2 regions of the Lysinibacillus sp. Y5S-8 genome follow, and region 1 is predicted to be linked to the other one. Evidence: a T-box and tRNA genes for the amino acid it is inferred to sense, from the RefSeq annotation. Region 1 holds a T-box; the other holds one or more tRNA genes.
The links. A T-box is a leader RNA that pairs with one kind of tRNA and senses whether it is charged. The one in region 1 lies ahead of tyrS (tyrosine--tRNA ligase), so its partner is inferred to be a tRNA-Tyr.
Positions count from the first base shown of each region.

Region 2: it has a tRNA-Tyr gene. The T-box ahead of tyrS (tyrosine--tRNA ligase) is inferred to sense a tRNA for this amino acid. The anticodon was not compared.

Region 1 covers NZ_CP145889.1:2,983,277-2,995,104, reverse strand. The annotation lists gene trpE (anthranilate synthase component I) at 1-302, shown strand, start outside; gene V6670_RS14500 (aminodeoxychorismate/anthranilate synthase component II) at 299-871, shown strand; gene V6670_RS14495 (hypothetical protein) at 916-1,398, opposite strand; gene V6670_RS14490 (hypothetical protein) at 1,402-1,890, opposite strand; gene rpmG (50S ribosomal protein L33) at 2,005-2,154, shown strand; gene V6670_RS14480 (5-formyltetrahydrofolate cyclo-ligase) at 2,258-2,851, shown strand; gene V6670_RS14475 (YqgQ family protein) at 2,844-3,053, shown strand; gene V6670_RS14470 (LTA synthase family protein) at 3,334-5,229, shown strand; T-box leader at 5,356-5,596, shown strand; gene tyrS (tyrosine--tRNA ligase) at 5,742-6,956, shown strand; gene V6670_RS14460 (DUF2759 domain-containing protein) at 7,010-7,189, opposite strand; gene V6670_RS14455 (MBL fold metallo-hydrolase) at 7,359-8,003, shown strand; gene V6670_RS14450 (DUF2626 family protein) at 8,071-8,313, opposite strand; gene V6670_RS14445 (helix-turn-helix domain-containing protein) at 8,432-9,142, opposite strand; gene comGA (competence type IV pilus ATPase ComGA) at 9,470-10,489, shown strand; gene comGB (competence type IV pilus assembly protein ComGB) at 10,464-11,534, shown strand; gene comGC (competence type IV pilus major pilin ComGC) at 11,545-11,828, shown strand, end outside.
Region 2 covers NZ_CP145889.1:4,462,387-4,474,214, reverse strand. The annotation lists rRNA gene V6670_RS21925 (16S ribosomal RNA) at 1-844, shown strand, start outside; rRNA gene V6670_RS21920 (23S ribosomal RNA) at 1,154-4,081, shown strand; rRNA gene rrf (5S ribosomal RNA) at 4,269-4,384, shown strand; gene V6670_RS21910 (acyl--CoA ligase) at 4,511-6,097, opposite strand; tRNA gene V6670_RS21905 (tRNA-Asn) at 6,367-6,443, shown strand; tRNA gene V6670_RS21900 (tRNA-Glu) at 6,555-6,629, shown strand; tRNA gene V6670_RS21895 (tRNA-Val) at 6,686-6,761, shown strand; tRNA gene V6670_RS21890 (tRNA-Tyr) at 6,777-6,860, shown strand; tRNA gene V6670_RS21885 (tRNA-Gln) at 6,875-6,949, shown strand; tRNA gene V6670_RS21880 (tRNA-Lys) at 6,962-7,034, shown strand; gene rocF (arginase) at 7,220-8,125, shown strand; gene sigW (RNA polymerase sigma factor SigW) at 8,259-8,822, shown strand; gene V6670_RS21865 (anti-sigma factor) at 8,836-9,462, shown strand; gene cdaA (diadenylate cyclase CdaA) at 9,612-10,448, shown strand; gene V6670_RS21855 (CdaR family protein) at 10,441-11,517, shown strand; gene glmM (phosphoglucosamine mutase) at 11,744-11,828, shown strand, end outside.

The DNA of each region.
Region 1 (11,828 bases):
ATGTTCTGGATGTACTGCGTGCTTGTCTACCAGCTGGAACTGTGTCAGGAGCACCTAAAATTCGAGCTATGCAACTGATTAATGAATTGGAACCAGTGAAGCGGGGCGTGTACGCGGGAGCGGTGGGCTATATTTCAACAACAGGTGATATGGACTTAGCACTCGCTATTCGGACAATGCTTATTAAAGATCAAAAAGCCCATGTACAGGCAGGGGCGGGAATTGTTTATGACTCCATCCCATTGTCGGAATACGAGGAAACGCTCAATAAAGCCCGTGCGCTATTGGAGGTCAAAAAATGATTTTATTAATTGATAATTATGATTCCTTTACTTATAACCTATTTCAACAAATCAGCGTGCTGGGAAAAACCGTTAAAGTTGTACGAAATGATGCTATTACAATAGAAGAAATTCAAAAAATGTCGCCTGAAGCTATCATTTTATCTCCTGGACCAGGAACACCTGCTGAAGCAGGTATCACGGTAGCTGTCATCAAGGAACTGTATCAAAATTTCCCTATTTTAGGTATATGTCTTGGCCATCAATCGATAGGGCAGGCTTTTGGCTCCAATATTGTGCAGGCCCAAAATATTATGCATGGAAAGCTGTCACCATTACAATACGAGCAAACAGGTTTATTTAAGCGAATAAAGGGTGATATTGAAGTAATGCGTTATCATTCTTTAATTATTGAAGCAAGGACATTGCATAAGGATTTTAACATACTTGCAACAGCCGGTGATGATGGGGAGATTATGGCCATTCAACATAAGAATTATCCTCTTTATGGTCTACAGTTTCACCCAGAATCAATCGGCACAAAAGAAGGCAGTATCATGATGCAAGCCTTCCTCGATAGTATAGCGTAATGGCCGCAAAAAGCTGTCGTCTAATGTGACGACAGCTTTTTAGGTTACTGCTTTTTGCCTGTAATTAACTTAGCAATTTCTTCTAAAGACATGGAAGAATGGACTTCATAGGAGCCGATTTGTAAGCTGCGAGCATATTTTGCGTTAGCGAGTAGTAACTCCATTTCAACACTATTGGTAATAATGCCGCCGTCTTCAAGCTTTTGTGCCACAATATAGGGTGTGATTCCACTGTATAATTGCAATGTCATCGTTGTCACATTATCGTTTGTTTTTTCAACGGCTTGTTCATCAGAATCTGTCGTAGACGTTTCTTCTGTTGTATGTACTGGCTTTAATTGTTCCTTTAACGAGGCAATTTCTTGGTTGGCCTTGTTTAGCTTATCTTGCAGTTGTTCTACCTGTTGCTGATTGCCAGCTTCTTTAGTAGGGAGACCAATATTTACATCAAAGCGACTGGAGAGTGCTAGCAAAGCTCCGACAAGAAAAATGGCAATGCCAAATGCGCGGATGGCGGACTTGTTCATCACTTATCGACCTCCGTTTGCAATGACTTGACGAACTTGCTCTTCTGTTAAATTAGAACGAATACTGATATCAGCTACAGAAAGACCTTGTTTATTTAATTCGAGCACCTGACTAACAATAATTTGATGAATCGGTTTGACTTGGGTTGTCGTTTGTGCAATTTTTGACGCTTGTGCAGCCTGTTGAACAGCTTGCATGACTTGTTGAACTTTAGGGTTTTGTCCTTTTTGACTCGGAGCTGATGTTGATTTCACTTGGAATTCAGGCTCTAATAAAAGTTCTTCCTCGACAATTTTTAGGCGACGCTTTAAATTATTTGTTTCTTGGAAGATCGAGATGGATAATTCTTCGACATCTTTTTCGATTTTTTTCGAGCTATTTTTGAAAAAGAACGATAGGATGATTAAAATTATGCCGATACTCATTAATAAGATGGATAAATCCAATAGTTTCACCTCAATGTAGTATGTAATTATAAGATATTTTACCATATGCAAACTTAATATGAAATGAAGGTAGATTTTTTTTCAGTTTATGTTATAATAGGTTAGTCGTATAAATCATGCTCAAATTTTAATTCTTGATATAGAGTGGGAGGGTTAATGATGCGCGTAAACATTACTTTAGCTTGCACAGATTGCGGCGAACGTAACTACATTTCTAAAAAGAACAAGCGTAACAATCCAGAGCGTCTTGAACTTAAAAAATATTGCTCTCGCGAGAAGAAATACACTCTTCACCGTGAAACTAAGTAATCGCTCATTAAGCCAAAACCACAAGTGGTTTTGGCTTTCTACATTTTATGAAATCATTTCGGGTGTAAGGATACGAAGTATGATGATATAGGAGGTAGCCTGGATGGATAAAACAACATTACGAAATAAGATGCGACAAGCTCTTGCGACAATGACTGATGAAGCTTATCAATATCAATCATTAGCTATCGTAAAAAAGGTGCTACAGGAATCATATATAATAGAAGCAAATATAATTGGCATGACCATTTCAAATAAGCCAGAAGTCGACACCATTCTTTTAATTGAAGAATTATGGCGACTTGGTAAAAAGGTCGCTGTTCCGAAATGTCATCCAAAAACAAGAGCAATGTCATTTTACATTATTGATTCATTTGCCCAGCTTGAAACTGTATATATGCATTTGCGTGAGCCTATTCCAGCAAGATGTGAGTTAGTTGACGCAAATGACATGGATGTCATCCTTGTGCCTGGCGTTGTTTTTGACCGTAATGGCTATCGAATCGGCTATGGCGGTGGTTATTATGACCGCTATGTATTAAACTATACAAAAGGGAAGCTGATGTCGCTGCTCTTTGATGAGCAAATCATTGATTGTGTTCCAGCCGAGGAGCATGATCGCCCAGTAGACATCATTGTGACACCGACAGAACGTATTGATTGTCTAGCACAACGAGGAGCGAGCGAAAATGGATAAAATGTTAGATATTTATGGACTTTTGAAAACATATGGTACTTTTATTTATACACGTGATCCCATTGGTGATTTGATGTTAATGGAGGATGAAATACGTGAGCTCTATAAAGCAAATGTACTAGACATAAAAGACTATCAAATGGCATTGTTACTAATTCGACAAGAAACAACAAAACTTCGTATGGAAGAGAATAAAAAGTAATGTTTAAAATATAATGTAATGGAGTATTGTGAAAATAATGTAACAAGTATGTAATATTCTTAAAAACAGTGGATTTCCGCTGTTTTTATGTTTTTAAGAAACTTTTTACATTCCAAAACGTATATATAGATGTCTGGTGCATAAAAAGAGCGCGGAGAAAAAAATTTCCAAAAGATATGTGTTGATTATCTGTTAAAAAAGGATTAAGATATATTTTGTTTCCGTAACAAAATGTAAAAAATTATTATTTTTTTGTAAGGAAGTAGGGAGGATGTTAGGAATGAAATCAATAAAGTGGCCTAAACATTCATTTATGATACTAGCAATTATAGCAACATGGATCAAAACGGTCATTGTTTACCACACAAGCTTTGAGATGAAAATTGAAAATGCAATGCAACAATTTATTTTGTTTATTAATCCATTAAGCTTCTTGCTATTTACGTATGGTTTATCACTATTCTTTAAATCAGCAAAAGCTAGAAATCGTTATCTGATTACGGTCAGCGTTATTTTATCCATTGTTTTATACGGAAATGTAGCGTTCTATCGATTCTACAATGACTTTATTACGCTACCAGTATTATTCCAAACAAGTAATTTCAGTGACTTAGGAACATCAGTAGCAGCCATTGTTGAGCCATGGGATGTATTATATTTCATTGATGTCGTTATTTTAATCTTAGCGAATAAATTTTTACCGAAAATGAAAGAAGCATTTAAAGTGAATATTGAATTCCGACGTGCATTTTTTGTATTAGCAGTCGCAATTTCATTTTTAAACTTAGGATTAGCTGAAACAGAGCGTCCACAATTATTAACACGTAGTTTTGACCGCGAATTATTAGTAAAAAATATTGGTACGTACAATTACCATTTGTATGATATTTATATTCAAACTAAATCTTCTGCTCAGCGTGCATTAGCGGATGGCAGTGAATTAGTTGAAGTAAACAACTATGTGCGTTCTAATCAGGCTGCCGTTAACCCAGAGATGTTTGGGAAATATAAAGGTCGCAACTTAATTGTTGTGTCGATGGAGTCTTTACAAAACTTTGTCATCAATAATGATATGAATGGTCATGAAATTACGCCATTCTTAAACTCTTTAACAAAAGATAAAGATACGTATTATTTCAGTAACTTCTATCACCAAACAGGCTTAGGAAAAACATCTGACTCAGAGTTTATTGTTGAAAACTCATTGTTTGGATTAGGTCGTGGCGCTGTATTCTTCACGCATGGTGGAAATACGTATAATTCAATGGCTGAACGCCTTGGAGAAAATGGCTACTTTACAAATGTCATGCACCCGAATAATAAATCATTCTGGAACCGTGATATCATGTATCAATCGTTAAAAATTAATAAATTCTACGATATAGATTCATATACGGTTGAAGAAGGGCAAGCTGTCAACTGGGGTATGAAAGATACACCATTCTTAGAGCAATCTGCTGCTTTAATGAAAGACATGCCACAGCCATTCTATTCAAGATTAATTACGTTAACGAACCACTATCCATTCACTTTGGATCCTGAAGATATTATGATTCCTGAATATGATTCAAATTCAGGTACATTAAATCGTTACTTCCAGACAGTACGTTATATGGATGAAGCTTTAAAAGACTTCTTCCAAGAGTTAAAAGATCAAGGTGTTTATGATAACTCTATTATCGTAATGTATGGAGACCATTATGGTATTTCTGAAAACCATAATAAAGCGATGGCACAATATTTAGGAAAAGAACAAATTACACCAATGGACAATGCATTGCTTCAAGAAGTGCCTTTATTCATCCATATCCCAGGATCTGACGATGGTAAAGAAATGACAGAGATTTCAGGACAAATGGATTTACGTCCAACAATCTTACATCTTCTTGGCGTTGAAACGTCAAAAGACATGCAAATGGGTGCAGATTTATTCTCTCCAGAACATGAGGATTTTGTTGTCTTCCGTGATGGACGCTTTATAACAGATAAATATGTTTATGCTGGAGAAGCTTGCTATGACAAAGCAACTGGCGAAGAAATAGATGGTGAGCCATGCCAGTCATATGCTGATCGTGCGACAATGGAGCTGGAAAATTCCGATGCTATCATAAATGGAGACCTGCTACGTTTCTATGATGAGAAGACAGGTAATTTAAAACAGGATTCCGTCAAATAACAAAAGAGAGATCTCAAGTTGAGGTCTCTCTTTTCTTTTTTTGATTGACAAATTACTATAAGCAATTATAATAAATTTAAATATCTGCATAACGAAGATTTGTTTTTGCATTTCGGAGTATAAGAGTGAAAGGCATGGAAAAGAACGAGTAGCTTTAATCGAACTGACAGAGAGTAGCCGGTTGCTGAGAGGCGCAAGGGACATTAAAGTGAATACATCTTGGAGCTGCGTACCGAAATTTTAGTAGGCTACGACGGGGTTGCATCCGTAATCATTGCAAAAGTATCGCTATGGCTGTACTTATTGAGGAGGGCTGTGTGAATAGCTCTCGAAAAAAGGTGGTAACACGTTCATGAACGTCCTTAGGATTATTCCTAAGGGCTTTTTTTATGCCTTTACAGCCTGAGTGTTTATCTTGATTTGGCCGTCCTCTTACGCTGAGGCGTAGTTGATTAGTGAACTCTTATAGAGCTTGCAATATTAATATTTAATATTACAAGGAGATGTTTCATATGTTTTTAACACCAAAAGAGCAATTAGCGATAATTAAGAAGGGTGCTGATCAAATCGTTGATGAGCAGGAATTACTCGGAAAATTAGAGCGATCCTATAAGGAGCAGAAGCCTTTAATCATTAAGTTAGGGCTTGATCCGTCCGCCCCGGATATTCATTTAGGGCATGCAGTCGTTCTACGGAAAATAAAGCAAATGCAGGATTTAGGGCATCAGGCGGTCATTGTTATCGGTGATTTTACAGGGCGTATTGGTGATCCAACGGGTAAAGCAAAAGGCCGTGTCGCGTTAAGTGATGACATGGTCAAGCAAAACGCTAAAACATACTGTGAGCAAATTTTTAAAGTGATAGATATGAACAAGACAACTATTCGTTTCAATAGTGAATGGTTAGCAAAGCTGTCATTTGAAGAAGTCATTCAGCTGGCAGCCATGACATCCGTTGCTCGACTGTTAGAACGTGAGGACTTTCAAAAACGGTACCGTCAGCAAATACCAATTGGCATACACGAATTTTTCTACCCGCTTATGCAAGCATATGATTCTGTAGAGCTACAGGCCGATATTGAATTAGGGGGAACAGATCAAACATTCAATATTTTAATGGGACGCACCTTACAAAAGCAACGGGGGTTAGAAAAACAAATTGCCATTTTTATGCCATTACTCGAAGGTTTAGATGGCATTGAAAAAATGAGTAAGAGCCTTGGCAATTATATTGGTGTCAGTGAAGCGCCAGAGGTCATGTTTAAAAAGGTAATGGAAGTACCGGATGCCTTACTCATCAAATATTTTGAACTGGCAACAGATGAGCATCCACTACAAGTGCAAACCATTCAAGATAGACTGCAAATGGGAGAGAATCCCCGTGATGTAAAATTACAGTTAGCAGAAATTATAACGGCCTTATACCATGGGACTACAGCAATGGAGGAAGCTAAATCCTATTTTCAAGCTGCATTTCAAAGAAAGGAAATACCAAAAAATATTCCTATACTGCTCCTAGAAATTGATAAGGAAAGAATAGTGGATATTATCCCACAACTAGTGGCAATGGATTATATTCATAGTAAGAGTGAATTTCTGCGGTTAATCAAGCAAAATGGAGTATCCTTGAATGGAGAAAAAATAGTGATGGATGATTTATCACTTGTGCTAATGAATGATGATGTCATTCAAATTGGTAAGAAACGATTTCTTAAATTAAATAAATAATAAATACAAAAAAAGAGCAATCTCCAGGGAGACTGCTCTTTTTTGTCTGAATTTTAGTGTAATTGTGGTGGATACCCACTGTGAACAATCGTCATGATGACGAACCATCCGAATACAGCGGCACTTAATAAGTTGAAAACAACGCTTAATAGGTTCTTTTCTTTTATTGCTTGGAATGTACCAACTACAGCTAAAATCGCTACTAGACCAAAAATAACCATTAATAAGTTCATTAAAAATAGACACTCCTTTCGACATCAGAAAATGAATGTCGCAAACAATATTCCTCCTTAATTGTAAACGTTCTGTTTGTTTTTGTCGAGAACTAAAATAGCGTAAACTATGAACATTTATCGTCAAATTGTGGCAAAGCCTGTATAATAGAAAGTTGAGGTGATCACTATGATGAACGTACGAAGTTATTCTCTTGGACCTGTTCAAACGAATTGCTATATCGTATCGAATAAAGAAAAAGAATGTATTATATTTGATCCAGGTGAGGAAGCAGAGCGTCTTATTAAAACAATTCGTAGCAATGGCTTAAAACCACTTGCTATCTTTTTAACACATGCCCATTTTGATCATATAGGGGCTGTAGATGCTGTACGCGAAGTGTTTGATATTCCTGTATGGATTCATGAAAAGGAAGTTAGCTGGCTAGGAGATCCAACGAAGAATGGCTCTAGTAAATATGCTGCATTACCAGATTATAGGGTAGCAGCACCAGCGCAAGACACAATTATTAAAGAAGAACAGCTATTTGAGATCAGTAATTTTGCTTTCCAAGCTGTTTTTACGCCTGGACATTCACCTGGTAGTATTTCTTATGTTTTTGATAATGATGGTTTTGCCATTGTTGGAGATACGTTATTTGAACAAGGTGTGGGACGTACAGATTTAGTAGGTGGCTCAACAAAAGTATTATTAGCATCCATTCATCACAAATTGTTGACACTACCCGAGGATACTATTATTTATCCTGGACACGGAAATTATACAACAGTAGGCGCAGAAATGGAGACAAATCCTTTCTTAAATGGATTTTAAAAAGGAATAACCAAAGCGCATAAAAAAGCGTATCTCAGCAGTTGTGAGATACGCGATTTTTTTTGTATTAATGACCGCCACCAGGTACGTGAATGAATGTTGTATAGTACGTGAAGCCAGCGAAGAATACAGTTAAATATGCTCCGAAAATGTACATGTACATACGTTCTGAAAGGTTTAAGAAGCCTAATAATAAGAATAAACCTGTATTACCTAAGAATAATAGCGATACCTCGTTCATACCACCAAGGTAGAACATAACGGCAAAAATACCTGTCCAGAATGCCATAACTTTATACATATTATCCATGAAGATTTCCCCTCCTTTTGCCCACGACACAATAATCTCTTACTCATTATAAATGATATGAAAGGTGTCTGTAAACTGGAACTTCTCCGTCTTTGTGACAAACAAATGGATTTTTAATCTAGCTTTCGATTTCTGTCACGTTTATTTCATATTTACATAAATCGCAATTATGTATCATACTTTCAATTTGCACAAATTCATTGTTCGTAAACAATGCATCTAATTGACCTTTTAAATAGGATTCATGTAATGAACAAACAATATCAGAATGCGAAGTAAGTTGCTCCTGGAAAGGACAATTGAAGATGGAGAAGGTCACTTTTTTGCCATGTTCGGTTTGTTGAATTTGTGGAATATAGCCAATTAAAGCGGCATTGTCCGTTAACAGCTGAAGCTTTTCATCGAAGGATAGAGAATTATTTAATGTTAATTCAGCGTTGATATAATTTTTCATTTGCTGGTATCCGTCTTGGTAGCTAATTTCTTGGCACTTCGTTAAGGCAGATGGTCCAATGTCTTCAATTAATTGGATCGTCCATTTTAATAAACGATCTTCATCGCGTCTTGGAAATGTTAGAGATACGCCTTTCTCTGAAGCTTTATAAACACGTCCAGGTCTACCACCTTTGCCTGTTTTGACATAGTCCGCAGAAATAATATTGATTTCTGAAAGCTTTGTTAAATGAAGCCGAGCAACGTTTGGATGGATGCCGAATTGATCAGCAATATGTTGTACTGTGACTGTTTTTTTCTCTTGCAATATGTACTCATAAATAGAGTACCTTGTTTCATCGGCTAATGTACTAGTAATTTTCAATGGATGGATCATGCGCTTCACCTCTTTAAATTTTTTTAAAAATTATGTTCGTCTACCAAGTGCTAGGAAAATAATCATGTTCATTCTATTATATTGTATTATTGAAAAAGATACAGTTCATTTCGGCATAAATATTAATTTTTTCATGCATTTATCTTCTTTTTTAGTGGGAAACTGCACTTTATCCACATTTTTATAGCAAAAAACATGATTGACAGGAAAATATGTAACAAATTTTTATTTTTAGAAAAGGGCTTTTCTCGTGGCATTTTCCTCTTTATACTAGGAAATAACGAATAGAGCGGTCATATTCGAATGAACTAGAAGTGAGGTGCATATATGCAGAATTTTGAAACAGTTGTTGAACAAAAATGTGAGCAACTTTTACTAAAGGCCTATCATTTTGGTGCATCCGATTTATTACTGGTTCCAGGTAATAAAAGATATCAGGTTTATTTTCGAAAATATGATAAGCTACTCCAAGCTGGTGAGCTACCAAATGAACTTGCAGAAAGAATGATTTCCTACTATAAATTTCTTGCGGCATTAGATATCAGTGAACGACGAAAACCTCAAAGCGGTTCCTTTCAAAAAGCAATGGAACACAATTCATACGCCTTTCGAGTATCCACACTGCCTTCCGTCTTTTTAAAAGAAAGCCTGATTATCCGTTTACTTCTCCAAAATCATACATTCCCACTAACGTCATTAAGCTATTCCAAAAGTGCTGCACACAATTTAATGGAGCTTGTGCAACATCGTCAAGGTCTTCTGTTTTTTACAGGCGCAACAGGCTCTGGCAAATCTACATCACTCTATTCCTTAATCCACTATTGTTCCACAGAATTAAATCGGCATGTGATTTCTTTAGAAGATCCTGTAGAAAATAGCCAAGCAAATTTACTTCAAATTCAAGTGAACGAGCGAGCGGGCGTTACATATGCTATGGGACTAAAAGCCATTTTACGTCACTCTCCTGACGTTATCATGATTGGTGAAATTCGAGATAAAGAGACAGCGGAAATTGCCATCCAAGCTGCCTTAACAGGACACTTAGTTGTCTCAACCATTCATGCAAAAGATACCATTCGTTGCCTGTATCGTTTAATGGACTTAGATGTGTCGATAGAGGAGCTTCATCAAACGATTATCGGTATTGTGGCACAAATACTTGTTCAGACTTCAGCAGTACAAGATGAGCGCCGTGCGGTATATGAAATTTTACAGGATGTTCATTTAACAAGAGCCATTTCTGCGATTAAAGAAAAGGTCAACTATGAACTCCCTTATGAATTAACATTAATGGGACAAAAAGAATTAGTGGAGAGCTTTTATGCACCTACAAACGTACATCCATAATGTTTTGCTTTATTATAGTAGGGCGACAAAATGGCGAGTAAGGGAGCAGGCACAATTTTTTAATCGATTATGCGTGTTAATGCAAGAGGGATATTTATTTCCTCAGGCCATTTCAATGCTATTGCCTCATCATATAAAGGCGCATGAAGATATGCAGCAGCAAATTGATGAAAAACTGAAGCAAGGGGAAGGGGTTGCAGGGATACTTGAAACTTTACAGCTGAGCAAGCATTATTTAATGGCCATCAAGATAGCAGAAAACAATGGTCATATGATAGAAGCTTTACAAGGTGTAGCTAAGCAAATAAAGGTAAGTGAAATGACCAAGAAAAAGCTCATAAAGCTGCTGATCTATCCTGTCACGCTGATCGTATTTTTGCTGTTATTATTTTTGGTGTTTCGTACCATCTTTTTACCAAACATCGAAAGACTGGTAGCCGGCCGAACCGCAGAAACAGAAACAAGTATTACGTTGTCCACTACGTTATTACATGTCCCTGATGTAGTCATCCTCACCATCTTCATCGCAACAGGCAGTTTATTTATTGTTCGTCTCTATCTCAATCGACAGCCTACTGCACATCAACTCACCATCCTATTCAAGATTCCCTTTATTCAACGCTATATGCGACTGATATTAACAAGACAGTTTGCCGCTTATTTAGGAAGCTTACTACAAAGTGGATTTTCATTACAAGCTAGCCTCCAACTTTTAGAAGAACAACAACTTCAACCTTTTCTGCAAATTCTTTCGCAGCGCATAAAAGGAAGGGTTATTTTTGGAGAGTCACTAACACTTGCCGTAATGAGACTAGCTGTTTTTCAAAAGGATTTTCCTGTTTTTGTAGAGCACGGTGAGCAAAGCGGCTATTTAGGAAAAGAATTAGTGTTGTATAGCGAATTATTACTGGAAAAACAGGAACAACTTCTGCAAAAAGTATTAGCATTTGTACAACCAACCTTCTTTATCCTCATAGCAGTCTGTATAGTAGCTGCCTATGTCAGTTTATTATTACCCATCTATCACATGATTGAATTAGTTTAGGAGGGAAAAGATGAAACGTATCAACGAACAAGCAGGGTTCACTTTAATCGAGATGCTAATTGTTTTATTAATCATTTCAATCCTTATTTTAATTACGATTCCAAATGTTACGAAGCATTTTGCTACCATTGATGAGAAGGGCTGTAAGGCTTATATATCTATGGTACAAGGGCAGGTCGAGGCCTATCGAGTAGATTTTATGACCTATCCAACATTAGATGATCTAGTGATGAAAGGCTATTTAAAAGAACATGAAACGACTTGCCCAAATAAAGCTGAAATAGTCATCACGAA
Region 2 (11,828 bases), 1.5 Mb from region 1:
TAGAGATTTGGAGGAACACCAGTGGCGAAGGCGACTATCTGGTCTGTAACTGACACTGAGGCGCGAAAGCGTGGGGAGCAAACAGGATTAGATACCCTGGTAGTCCACGCCGTAAACGATGAGTGCTAAGTGTTAGGGGGTTTCCGCCCCTTAGTGCTGCAGCTAACGCATTAAGCACTCCGCCTGGGGAGTACGGTCGCAAGACTGAAACTCAAAGGAATTGACGGGGGCCCGCACAAGCGGTGGAGCATGTGGTTTAATTCGAAGCAACGCGAAGAACCTTACCAGGTCTTGACATCCCGTTGACCACTGTAGAGATATAGTTTCCCCTTCGGGGGCAACGGTGACAGGTGGTGCATGGTTGTCGTCAGCTCGTGTCGTGAGATGTTGGGTTAAGTCCCGCAACGAGCGCAACCCTTGATCTTAGTTGCCATCATTTAGTTGGGCACTCTAAGGTGACTGCCGGTGACAAACCGGAGGAAGGTGGGGATGACGTCAAATCATCATGCCCCTTATGACCTGGGCTACACACGTGCTACAATGGACGATACAAACGGTTGCCAACTCGCGAGAGGGAGCTAATCCGATAAAGTCGTTCTCAGTTCGGATTGTAGGCTGCAACTCGCCTACATGAAGCCGGAATCGCTAGTAATCGCGGATCAGCATGCCGCGGTGAATACGTTCCCGGGCCTTGTACACACCGCCCGTCACACCACGAGAGTTTGTAACACCCGAAGTCGGTGAGGTAACCTTTTGGAGCCAGCCGCCGAAGGTGGGATAGATGATTGGGGTGAAGTCGTAACAAGGTAGCCGTATCGGAAGGTGCGGCTGGATCACCTCCTTTCTAAGGATTATTTCGGAATACAAACCTAGGGTTTGTAAGATTACGTTTTGCGTTCAGTTTTGAAGGTTCATTCTTTCTTGAATGAAAATCTTCAAAACTTGTTCTTTGAAAACTGGATAAAACGACATTGAAATTGTAACAAACACATTTATTTTTTTAAGTTTTTTTATAGGCTTAATAACATTAAAAGGTTTCAAGACACGAGCAGTTCTAGGAAGCAATCGAGTGAATGAAGGAGCGTACTTGAGTACGTGACTGATTGAACGAGAGAAGCTGACAACGAAATGCGATGTGTATTGAAAGCTGATAGGTTAAGTTATTAAGGGCGCACGGCGAATGCCTTGGCACTAGGAGCCGAAGAAGGACGGCACTAACACCGATATGCTTCGGGGAGCTGTAAGTGAGCTTTGATCCGGAGATTTCCGAATGGGGGAACCCACTACGTTTAATCGCGTAGTATCTTGACGTGAATACATAGCGTCTTGAAGGCAGACCCAGGGAACTGAAACATCTAAGTACCTGGAGGAAGAGAAAGAAAAATCGATTCCCTGAGTAGCGGCGAGCGAAACGGGAAGAGCCCAAACCAAGAGGCTTGCCTCTTGGGGTTGTAGGACACTCAATACGGAGTTACAAAAGAGCGAGTTAGATGAAGCGACTTGGAAAGGTCCGCCAGAGCAGGTAAAAGCCCTGTAGTCGAAAGTTCGTTCTCTCCTGAGTGGATCCTGAGTACGGCGGAACACGTGAAATTCCGTCGGAATCTGGGAGGACCATCTCCCAAGGCTAAATACTACCTAGTGACCGATAGTGAACCAGTACCGTGAGGGAAAGGTGAAAAGCACCCCGGAAGGGGAGTGAAAGAGATCCTGAAACCGTGTGCCTACAAGTAGTTAGAGCCCGTTAATGGGTGATAGCGTGCCTTTTGTAGAATGAACCGGCGAGTTACGATTACGTGCGAGGTTAAGCTTTAGAAGGCGGAGCCGCAGCGAAAGCGAGTCTGAATAGGGCGAAATAGTACGTGGTCGTAGACCCGAAACCAGGTGATCTACCCATGTCCAGGGTGAAGGTAAGGTAACACTTACTGGAGGCCCGAACCCACGCACGTTGAAAAGTGCGGGGATGAGGTGTGGGTAGCGGAGAAATTCCAATCGAACTTGGAGATAGCTGGTTCTCTCCGAAATAGCTTTAGGGCTAGCCTCGTGATGAGAATACTGGAGGTAGAGCACTGTTTGGACTAGGGGGCCATCCCGGTTTACCGAATTCAGACAAACTCCGAATGCCAGATATTTATACACGGGAGTCAGACTGCGAGTGATAAGATCCGTAGTCAAAAGGGAAACAGCCCAGACCACCAGCTAAGGTCCCAAAGTAATCGTTAAGTGGAAAAGGATGTGGCGTTGCACAGACAACCAGGATGTTGGCTTAGAAGCAGCCATCATTTAAAGAGTGCGTAATAGCTCACTGGTCGAGTGACGCTGCGCCGAAAATGTATCGGGGCTAAACGATTCACCGAAGCTGTGGATTGACATCTACGATGTCAGTGGTAGGAGAGCGTTCTAAGTGCGTTGAAGTCAGACCGGAAGGACTGGTGGAGCGCTTAGAAGTGAGAATGCCGGTATGAGTAGCGAAAGACGGGTGAGAATCCCGTCCACCGTATGACTAAGGTTTCCTGAGGAAGGCTCGTCCGCTCAGGGTTAGTCGGGACCTAAGCCGAGGCCGATAGGCGTAGGCGATGGACAACAGGTTGATATTCCTGTACCACCTCCTCACCGTTTGAGAAATGGGGGGACGCAGTAGGATAGGGTAAGCGCGCTGTTGGTTATGCGCGTCCAAGCAGTAAGGCGTGTGTGTAGGCAAATCCGCACACTGTAACGTTGAGCTGTGATGGCGAGTCCGTATGGACGAAGTTCCTGATTTCACACTGCCAAGAAAAGCCTCTATCGAGGTGAGAGGTGCCCGTACCGCAAACCGACACAGGTAGTCGAGGAGAGAATCCTAAGGTGTGCGAGAGAACTCTCGTTAAGGAACTCGGCAAAATGACCCCGTAACTTCGGGAGAAGGGGTGCTCTTGAGCGTGCAAGCGCATGAGAGCCGCAGTGAATAGGCCCAGGCGACTGTTTAGCAAAAACACAGGTCTCTGCAAAACCGTAAGGTGACGTATAGGGGCTGACGCCTGCCCGGTGCTGGAAGGTTAAGAGGAGTGGTTAGCGCAAGCGAAGCTGCGAATTGAAGCCCCAGTAAACGGCGGCCGTAACTATAACGGTCCTAAGGTAGCGAAATTCCTTGTCGGGTAAGTTCCGACCCGCACGAAAGGCGTAACGATCTGGGCACTGTCTCAACGAGAGACTCGGTGAAATTATAGTACCTGTGAAGATGCAGGTTACCCGCGACAGGACGGAAAGACCCCGTGGAGCTTTACTGTAGCCTGATATTGAATTTTGGTACAACTTGTACAGGATAGGTAGGAGCCAGAGATCTCGGAGCGCCAGCTTCGAAGGAGGCGTCGGTGGGATACTACCCTGGTTGTATTGAAATTCTAACCCATGCCCCTTAGCGGGGCAGGAGACAGTGTCAGGCGGACAGTTTGACTGGGGCGGTCGCCTCCTAAAAGGTAACGGAGGCGCCCAAAGGTTCCCTCAGAATGGTTGGAAATCATTCGTAGAGTGTAAAGGCACAAGGGAGCTTGACTGCGAGACCTACAAGTCGAGCAGGGTCGAAAGACGGGCTTAGTGATCCGGTGGTTCCGCATGGAAGGGCCATCGCTCAACGGATAAAAGCTACCCCGGGGATAACAGGCTTATCTCCCCCAAGAGTCCACATCGACGGGGAGGTTTGGCACCTCGATGTCGGCTCATCGCATCCTGGGGCTGTAGTCGGTCCCAAGGGTTGGGCTGTTCGCCCATTAAAGCGGTACGCGAGCTGGGTTCAGAACGTCGTGAGACAGTTCGGTCCCTATCCGTCGTGGGCGTAGGAAATTTGAGAGGAGCTGTCCTTAGTACGAGAGGACCGGGATGGACACACCGCTGGTGTACCAGTTGTCTTGCCAAAGGCATCGCTGGGTAGCTATGTGTGGACGGGATAAGTGCTGAAAGCATCTAAGCATGAAGCCCCCCTCAAGATGAGATTTCCCATTACGCAAGTAAGTAAGATCCCTCAAAGACGATGAGGTAGATAGGTTCGAGGTGGAAGTGTGGTGACACATGGAGCTGACGAATACTAATCGATCGAGGACTTAACCAAAAATGTTTGAACCATTCAATGAACCGTTTATCCAGTTTTGAAAGAATAATTTCTTTTATGAAGGGTTTCAAGATACGAGTAGTTCGAGGAAGCAATGGAGAGAGGGAAGGAGCGTACTCAAGTACGTGACTGACTGAACGACAGAAGCTGACGAAGAAATGCGATGTATATTGAAAGCCGACCATAGTCTAGTGATGATGGCAAAGAGGTCACACCCGTTCCCATACCGAACACGGAAGTTAAGCTCTTTAGCGCCGATGGTAGTTGGGGGCTTCCCCCTGTGAGAGTAGGACGTCGCTAGGCGCAAAAAGTCGCTGCTGATACACTCAGTAGTGGCTTTTTTTACTTAAGCTAACTAATAAATTGAGATGATTTATAAAATATAAAAAAGAAGGCATGCCTTAAATGGAATGCCTTCTTTTTTGATATTTAATGAGTTTGAACAGTGGTAGCTCGTAGTTCAATGCGGCGAATTTTTCCGGATGTTGTTTTTGGTAACTCATCAATAAAAACAATACTACGAGGGTATTTATACGGTGCTGTTAACGCCTTTACATGCTCTTGTAACTCCTTTGTTAACTCGGCTTCATCTCGCTCTTTGAAGCTCTCTCGTAGGATAACAAAGGCCTTCACAATATGGCCTCTAATTTCATCAGGTGCAGCAACAACTGCACATTCTTGTACAGCTTCATGTTTGTTTAATGCATCTTCAACTTCGAATGGACCAATCGTATAACCAGAAGATATAATAATGTCATCTCCACGACCTTCAAACCAGAAATACCCATCTTCATCACATTTAGCTTGATCGCCAGTAATATACCAATCACCGCGAAATGCAGCTTGCGTTCGTTCTGGCTCTTTGTAATACTCCTTAAATAGAGCTGGTGAGGATTTGTGGATGGCAATATCGCCAACCTCTCCTACAGGTGCTTCATTTCCTTCATTGTCGATAATACGTACAATATTACCTGGAGTTGGAACACCCATGGATCCAGGGCGTAATTCAGTGTTTTCGAGTGTACCAATTAATAATGTATTCTCTGTCTGTCCATAGCCATCACGTACTTTTAGCCCGAAACGATTCATAAATGTTTCAATGACTGGACGATTTAACGGTTCACCAGCAGAGACTGCACTACGGAGGGATGAAAGATTATAGTCTTGCAAATTATCAATTTTCGCCATAATACGATATTCAGTCGGTGTGCAACAAAGGACATTTATTTTTTCATCTTGCATGAGCTGAAGGTACGTTTTTGCATCGAATCCACCATGATAAACAAATGCAGTAGCACCAAGCATGATTGTAGATAAGAATGGGCTCCAAATCCATTTTTGCCAACCAGGAGCTGCTGTAGCCCATACTAAGTCGCCTTCACGTACACAGAGCCATTTTGAAGCAGCTGTTCGAATATGCGCATATCCCCAGCCATGTGAATGTACTACACCTTTAGGTTTCCCAGTTGTCCCAGATGTATAGGAAAGGAACGCCATGTCATCACGTTTAGTAGCTACTGCTGTAAATGTAGTTGACTGTGTGCTTGCCAGTACATCTAAAGAAGCCCAATCGCCTTTTGCAGTACCAATAACTAATTTGTTCTTTAATGTGTCTACAGTAGAAGAAATTTGGTCAACCTCACCTGTAAATGCTTCATAGGCAATAACTGCACTAGCAGAAGAGTGCTCCATTCGATATTCTAAGTCACTTGCACGTAGCATTTCTGAACATGAAATAGGCACGATACCAGCCTTTAAACAGCCAAGAAAAACAAAATAGGCTTCTGGTAGGCGAGGAATAATAACTAGAACGCGATCTCCCTTTCGAAGTCCTGTCTCTGTAAAAGCATTTGCGTATTGATTCATTTTTTGGACAAGCTCTACATAGGAAACTGTTCGTCTCTCTTGTTGCGTATTTAACCAGCGTATTGCTTGGCGATCACTATCTTGTGAAAACTTTTCTAATTCCTCTGTGATATTATAAAATTCAGGTGCAATTAAATCATTTATTACCATCCGAATATTCCTCCCCCAGGAAATTTGATAGAAAATTCTTAAAACTATTTTTATTTTAACAATTGCAATAATATACAGCAAGAATATTTAGCACGCAAAATAGAAATATTAGATTTAATAGAGCACTATTATGCTTTTGGATTAATTTTTAAACCTACTTCGACAAAAAATATAAAAATTTTTATAAAATATGTTGCATAATTTATAATGCTTGCTATAATAATAAATGTACTTAAGAGGTTGTCTAAAACCGAATTGAATAGTATCGTTCCGAAGTAGCTCAGTTGGTAGTAGCACCTGACTGTTAATCAGGTTGTCGCAGGTTCGAGTCCTGCCTTCGGAGCCATTTTTTTGCCCATTTTTAAGAAGCTGTTATACATAAAAAAATATAAAAAAGTATTGCAACTATTAAGAAATGATGTTATTATAAATCTTGTCTTGTTTGAGACGTGATACTGGCCCCTTGGTCAAGTGGTTAAGACACCGCCCTTTCACGGCGGTAACACGGGTTCGAATCCCGTAGGGGTCACCATTTAAAACATAGGCTTTCTAAAGAAAAATAAACTGTGACATAACACCTGTTTCTATGGAGGATTAGCTCAGCTGGGAGAGCATCTGCCTTACAAGCAGAGGGTCGGCGGTTCGAGCCCGTCATCCTCCACCATTATTGTGTTATTTCGGAGGGGTAGCGAAGTGGCTAAACGCGGCGGACTGTAAATCCGCTCCTTAGGGTTCGGCGGTTCGAATCCGTCCCCCTCCACCAGTTTTATATATGATTGGGGTATAGCCAAGCGGTAAGGCAACGGATTTTGATTCCGTCATGCCTAGGTTCGAATCCTAGTACCCCAGCCATTTTTCTTTGATGAGCCATTAGCTCAGTTGGTAGAGCATCTGACTTTTAATCAGAGGGTCGAAGGTTCGAGTCCTTCATGGCTCACTTTTTTAGAATAAAGTATATTCAAAAGTGTTATAATAACTACAGATAACTAATCTCTTACTGAAAACAGTAGGAGATTTTTTTATGTTATCAAAAATTGAATAAATATGCATTTTTTTGTCTAGTTGAGCCAAGTGGTATCTAGGCTTTACAATAATATTATAACTTTTAGGGGGTATAAAAACATGAATAAACTTAATATTTCTATTATTGGAGTACCAACAGACTATGGACAAACACGTCGTGGTGTAGATATGGGGCCAAGCGCGATTCGCTATGCAGGCGTTGTGGAACGTTTGGAGGCTATTGGACATGAAGTACAAGACCAAGGGGATATTCGTGTCAGTCAAAAACTTGCAGACGCACCTGTCGATGAGAAGTTACTGAATTTAGAGGAAGTTGTAGATGTTAGCACGGCTTTAGCTAATAGCGTGCATGAAGTAGTAGAACAAAATAAGTTCCCACTTGTATTTGGCGGTGACCATAGTATTGCTATTGGTACACTAGCTGGATTAGGTGAGCATTATAAAAATCTTGGCGTTATTTGGTATGATGCTCATGCAGATTTAAATACACCTGAAACAACACCATCTGGCAACATCCATGGGATGCCATTAGCAGTTAGTATTGGACTAGGTCATGAGCGCTTAGTGCAAATTCGTAATTACGCACCGAAAATTAAACCAGAGAACGTTATTATTATCGGAGCTCGTTCAGTAGATCCTGGTGAGCGTGAGTTAATTCGTCAACAAGGGATTAAAGTATATACAATGCACGAGATTGATCGACTTGGTATGACGCGTGTCATGGAAGATGCACTTGCTTACTTGAAAGAACGTAATGTTGATGGCTTACACCTATCACTTGATTTAGATGGCTTAGATCCGCTTTACACGCCAGGAGTTGGTACACCCGTTCCTGGAGGAATTACGTATCGAGAAAGTCATTTAGCAATGGAAATGTTACAAGAATCAGGGATGCTAACATCAGCAGAGTTTGTAGAAGTAAACCCAATTTTAGATGAAAAGAATACAACAGCAAATGTGGCTGTTGCATTAATGGGATCTTTATTCGGAGAGACACTAGTTTAAAGAAAATTTGACAAAAAATTGCCTGTTGCCACATTGCATAAAAATCTTTTGTTATAATTGAATTAAAACGAAACTTTTCTTATCGATAGGTCGTATAGTATAAGACAGTTGTAAAGGTGGAGAAGTCAACACAATGGATGCGTTAGTAAACAAGAGAATAAAACAAGTGCTTAAAGGCGATCAAAACGCATTTGCCGATATTGTGAGTCTCTATCAGCACAAACTGTACCAAGTATGCTATCGAATGTTAGGCAACAAACAAGAGTCTGAAGACATTGCTCAAGAAGCTTTTGTGCGTGCTTATATGAATTTGCATACTTTTGATCAGAAAAGAAAGTTTTCGACGTGGCTTTATCGCATAGCGACAAACCTCTGCATTGACCGTATTCGCAAAAAGAAACCGGATTATTATTTAGATGCAGAAGTAGCTGGTACAGAAGGGCTTGATATGTATTCGCAAATCGCAGCAGACGACCAGCTACCAGAGGAGCAGTTAGAGCAAATGGAGCTGCAAGATCGCATTCAATATGAAATTGGACGTTTGCCGGATAAATACCGTTCGGTTATAGTATTGAAATATATAGAAGAGTTATCGTTACAAGAGATTAGCGAGATTTTAGATATGCCGCTTGGAACGGTGAAAACGAGGATTCACCGCGGACGTGAGGCATTACGTAAGCAATTAAACAATCTGTAGGAGGGGGAGCGTCATGAATACTTGTCCAGAGCATATTATAGACTATATGCATGATTATTTAGACGGTGACATTAGTCGTGAGCATGAGCAAGAGTTGAAACAACACTTGCATACATGTAATGATTGTAAACAGTTGATGCAAGAATTGAGTGAAACAATCGCCTTTGTGAAGAGTGCTTCCCATATTACAGCGCCTCCGGATTTTGAAGCAGCAGTGATGGCTCGTTTACCAAAACCAAAAAGTCGAGTAGGTATACAAAAATGGATACGCCGGCATCCGTTCTTTGTGGCAGCAGCGGTATTTTGCTTATTCATGAGTGCTACATTGATGGGTAGCTTTATGGATGACCAGCATTTTTCAGTGACTAAACAACCAAACTTAGTTGTTGATGGTCAAACGGTGATTGTACCTGAAGGAGAAGTAGTGAAGGGCGATATTGTTGTTAAAAATGGTGATTTGGTTGTTGAAGGTGAAGTTGATGGCAATGTCACAGTAATTAACGGGCAATATATGGCATCTTCAGCGGTAGTTTCAGGCAAAATTGAGGAAATTGACGAAGTATTTGAATGGTTATGGTATACGATTAAAAATTCTGTAAAAACGGCCATGACATTTGAGGAAAAAGATGAAACTAAATAACACTCTATACGTCCTAAAAAATAGTGCACGTGAGAGGCTGAAAGGTCTACTCTTATGAGTAGACTTTTTATTTGAAAAAAGTTACATTTGTTAAGAATGTGATATACTTGAATGTGTATGGATTCGCAATGAAAAGTGGGGGATGCCACGTGCAAATTATCGAACATTTCACGGATTTAACACCTGTGAATATTGTTATTAACTTCATTGATGTACTGCTCGTGTGGTACGTTGTTTATAAAGTCTTAACCCTCATTAAAGGTACGAAGGCTGTCCAATTACTGAAGGGAATATTTGTCATTATTATTGCCCGACTTGCAACAGACCTTTTAGGGTTACAAACTCTAGGCTGGATGTTACAACAGGTCATTGAGTTTGGTTTCTTAGCGATTATTATCATATTCCAACCAGAAATCAGACGTGGTTTAGAACAAATTGGGCGAGGAAAGTTATTCCAGCGTTCATCAAGTCAAGAAGAAGAAGAACAAACAAGGCTCATTGAGGCGATGAAGAAGTCTGTTAGTTACATGGCTAAACGTCGAATCGGTGCGTTAATTTCTATTGAAAAAGAAACAGGTCTTAATGAATATATTGAAACGGGTATAGGACTAAATGCTGAAATCTCATCAGAACTGCTGATTAATATCTTTATACCGAATACACCACTTCATGATGGAGCGGTTATTATGCAAAAAGATAAAGTTACAGCAGCAGCTTGTTATTTACCCCTATCTGAAAGTCCATTTATTTCAAAGGAGTTAGGGACACGTCACCGTGCTGCACTTGGCTTAAGTGAAGTTACGGATGCTATTACAATTGTTGTCTCAGAAGAAACAGGTGCAATTAGTATTACGTTAAATGGTAATCTCCACCGTAATCTTTCTCTAGAGGAGTTTGAAACACTATTACGAAAAATGTGGTTCGGTTCAGCACAAGAGTCAAATGCTGCCTCTAAGTTGACTTGGAGGGGGAAAAAGAATGGATAAAATGATGGATAGCCCTTGGGTATTAAGAATCATCGCGCTATTTTTGGCATTTTTGCTTTTTTTCTCAGTTCGTACCGAGTTATCTCCAATCAATACAACAACAACGACCGAACAGACGGATATTATTCGAGATGTACCAGTAGATGTTTACTATGATAATGAAAATCTGATTGTAACAGGCTTACCTGAAACAGTAGATGTGAAGATAAAAGGGCCAATGCCTGTTGTTATAAAAACAAGAGCTACAAAAGATTTCTCTGTATTTGTCGATTTAAGTAATCTATTGATTGGGGAGCATGATGTAAAGCTACAATACGAAAATATTTCTGATAAGTTAAAGGTTACATTAGACCCTGCAACTATTCATGTGAATATTGAGGAAAAGGTCACGAAAGAGTTCCGAGTGGACCCTGAAATGAATAATAGACTAATCGAAGAAGGCTATATTTTAAAAGATATGACTGCTGATCCACCAACCGTTTACGTAACAGGTGCAAAAAGTGCTATTGAAAGCATTAGCTATGTAAAAGCTACTGTTGCAGGTGAGCAAGGCTTGAAGCAATCATTCTCGCAGGATGCGGCAGTAAAAGTATTAGATCGAGATCTAAACAAGTTAGATGTGACGATAGAGCCTGAAACTGTGAAGGTTCAAGTTGATATAGCAGAATATAGTCGAGAGATTCCAGTGGTCCTGAAAGAAGCAGGGCAAGCAGCACAAGACATTACGATCAATTCGTTAACATTTGCGCCAAGGATGATAAAAGTGTATGGTAGAAAATCAATTATTGACGGTTTGACAGAAATTCCAGTTATAGTTGACCTGTCAAAAATTACTGAGTCTCAAACATATGAATTTGATGTAAAATTACCAGATGGTGTGACAAAAATATCTGACAAGAAAATAAAAGTGAAGGCAGATATTACAAAAGTAGAGCAAGAAGAACAACAGAAAACGCCAGCTTCTACAGAGGAAACGCCACCTCCAACTGAAGAACCAGATGTGACGGATGATAGTACTACTACTGATAAAAATACATCATCTGAGGAAACGGAAGATATTGATTCTTAAACAATATCTGACTATAATTTTATTTTGATTCTAAATCAAAATCCAATCGTGGTTTGTGCTGGTGAGTAGTTAGGACAGGAGTCACCAACAAATCGATTGAGGAGATATTAATAATTACCGAATGAATGAATAAAAACAGACTTTTCCAAAAGTAAGCGGACAAGTGTCTTTTGGGCGATAGTGACTCATGAGACACGGTCTTGCATTGAAGGAGAGAATAAGTAGAATGGGTAAATATTTTGGAACAGATGGCGTCCGTGGAGTCGCGAATAGTGAATTAACACCAGAGTTTGCATTTAAACTAGGTCGTA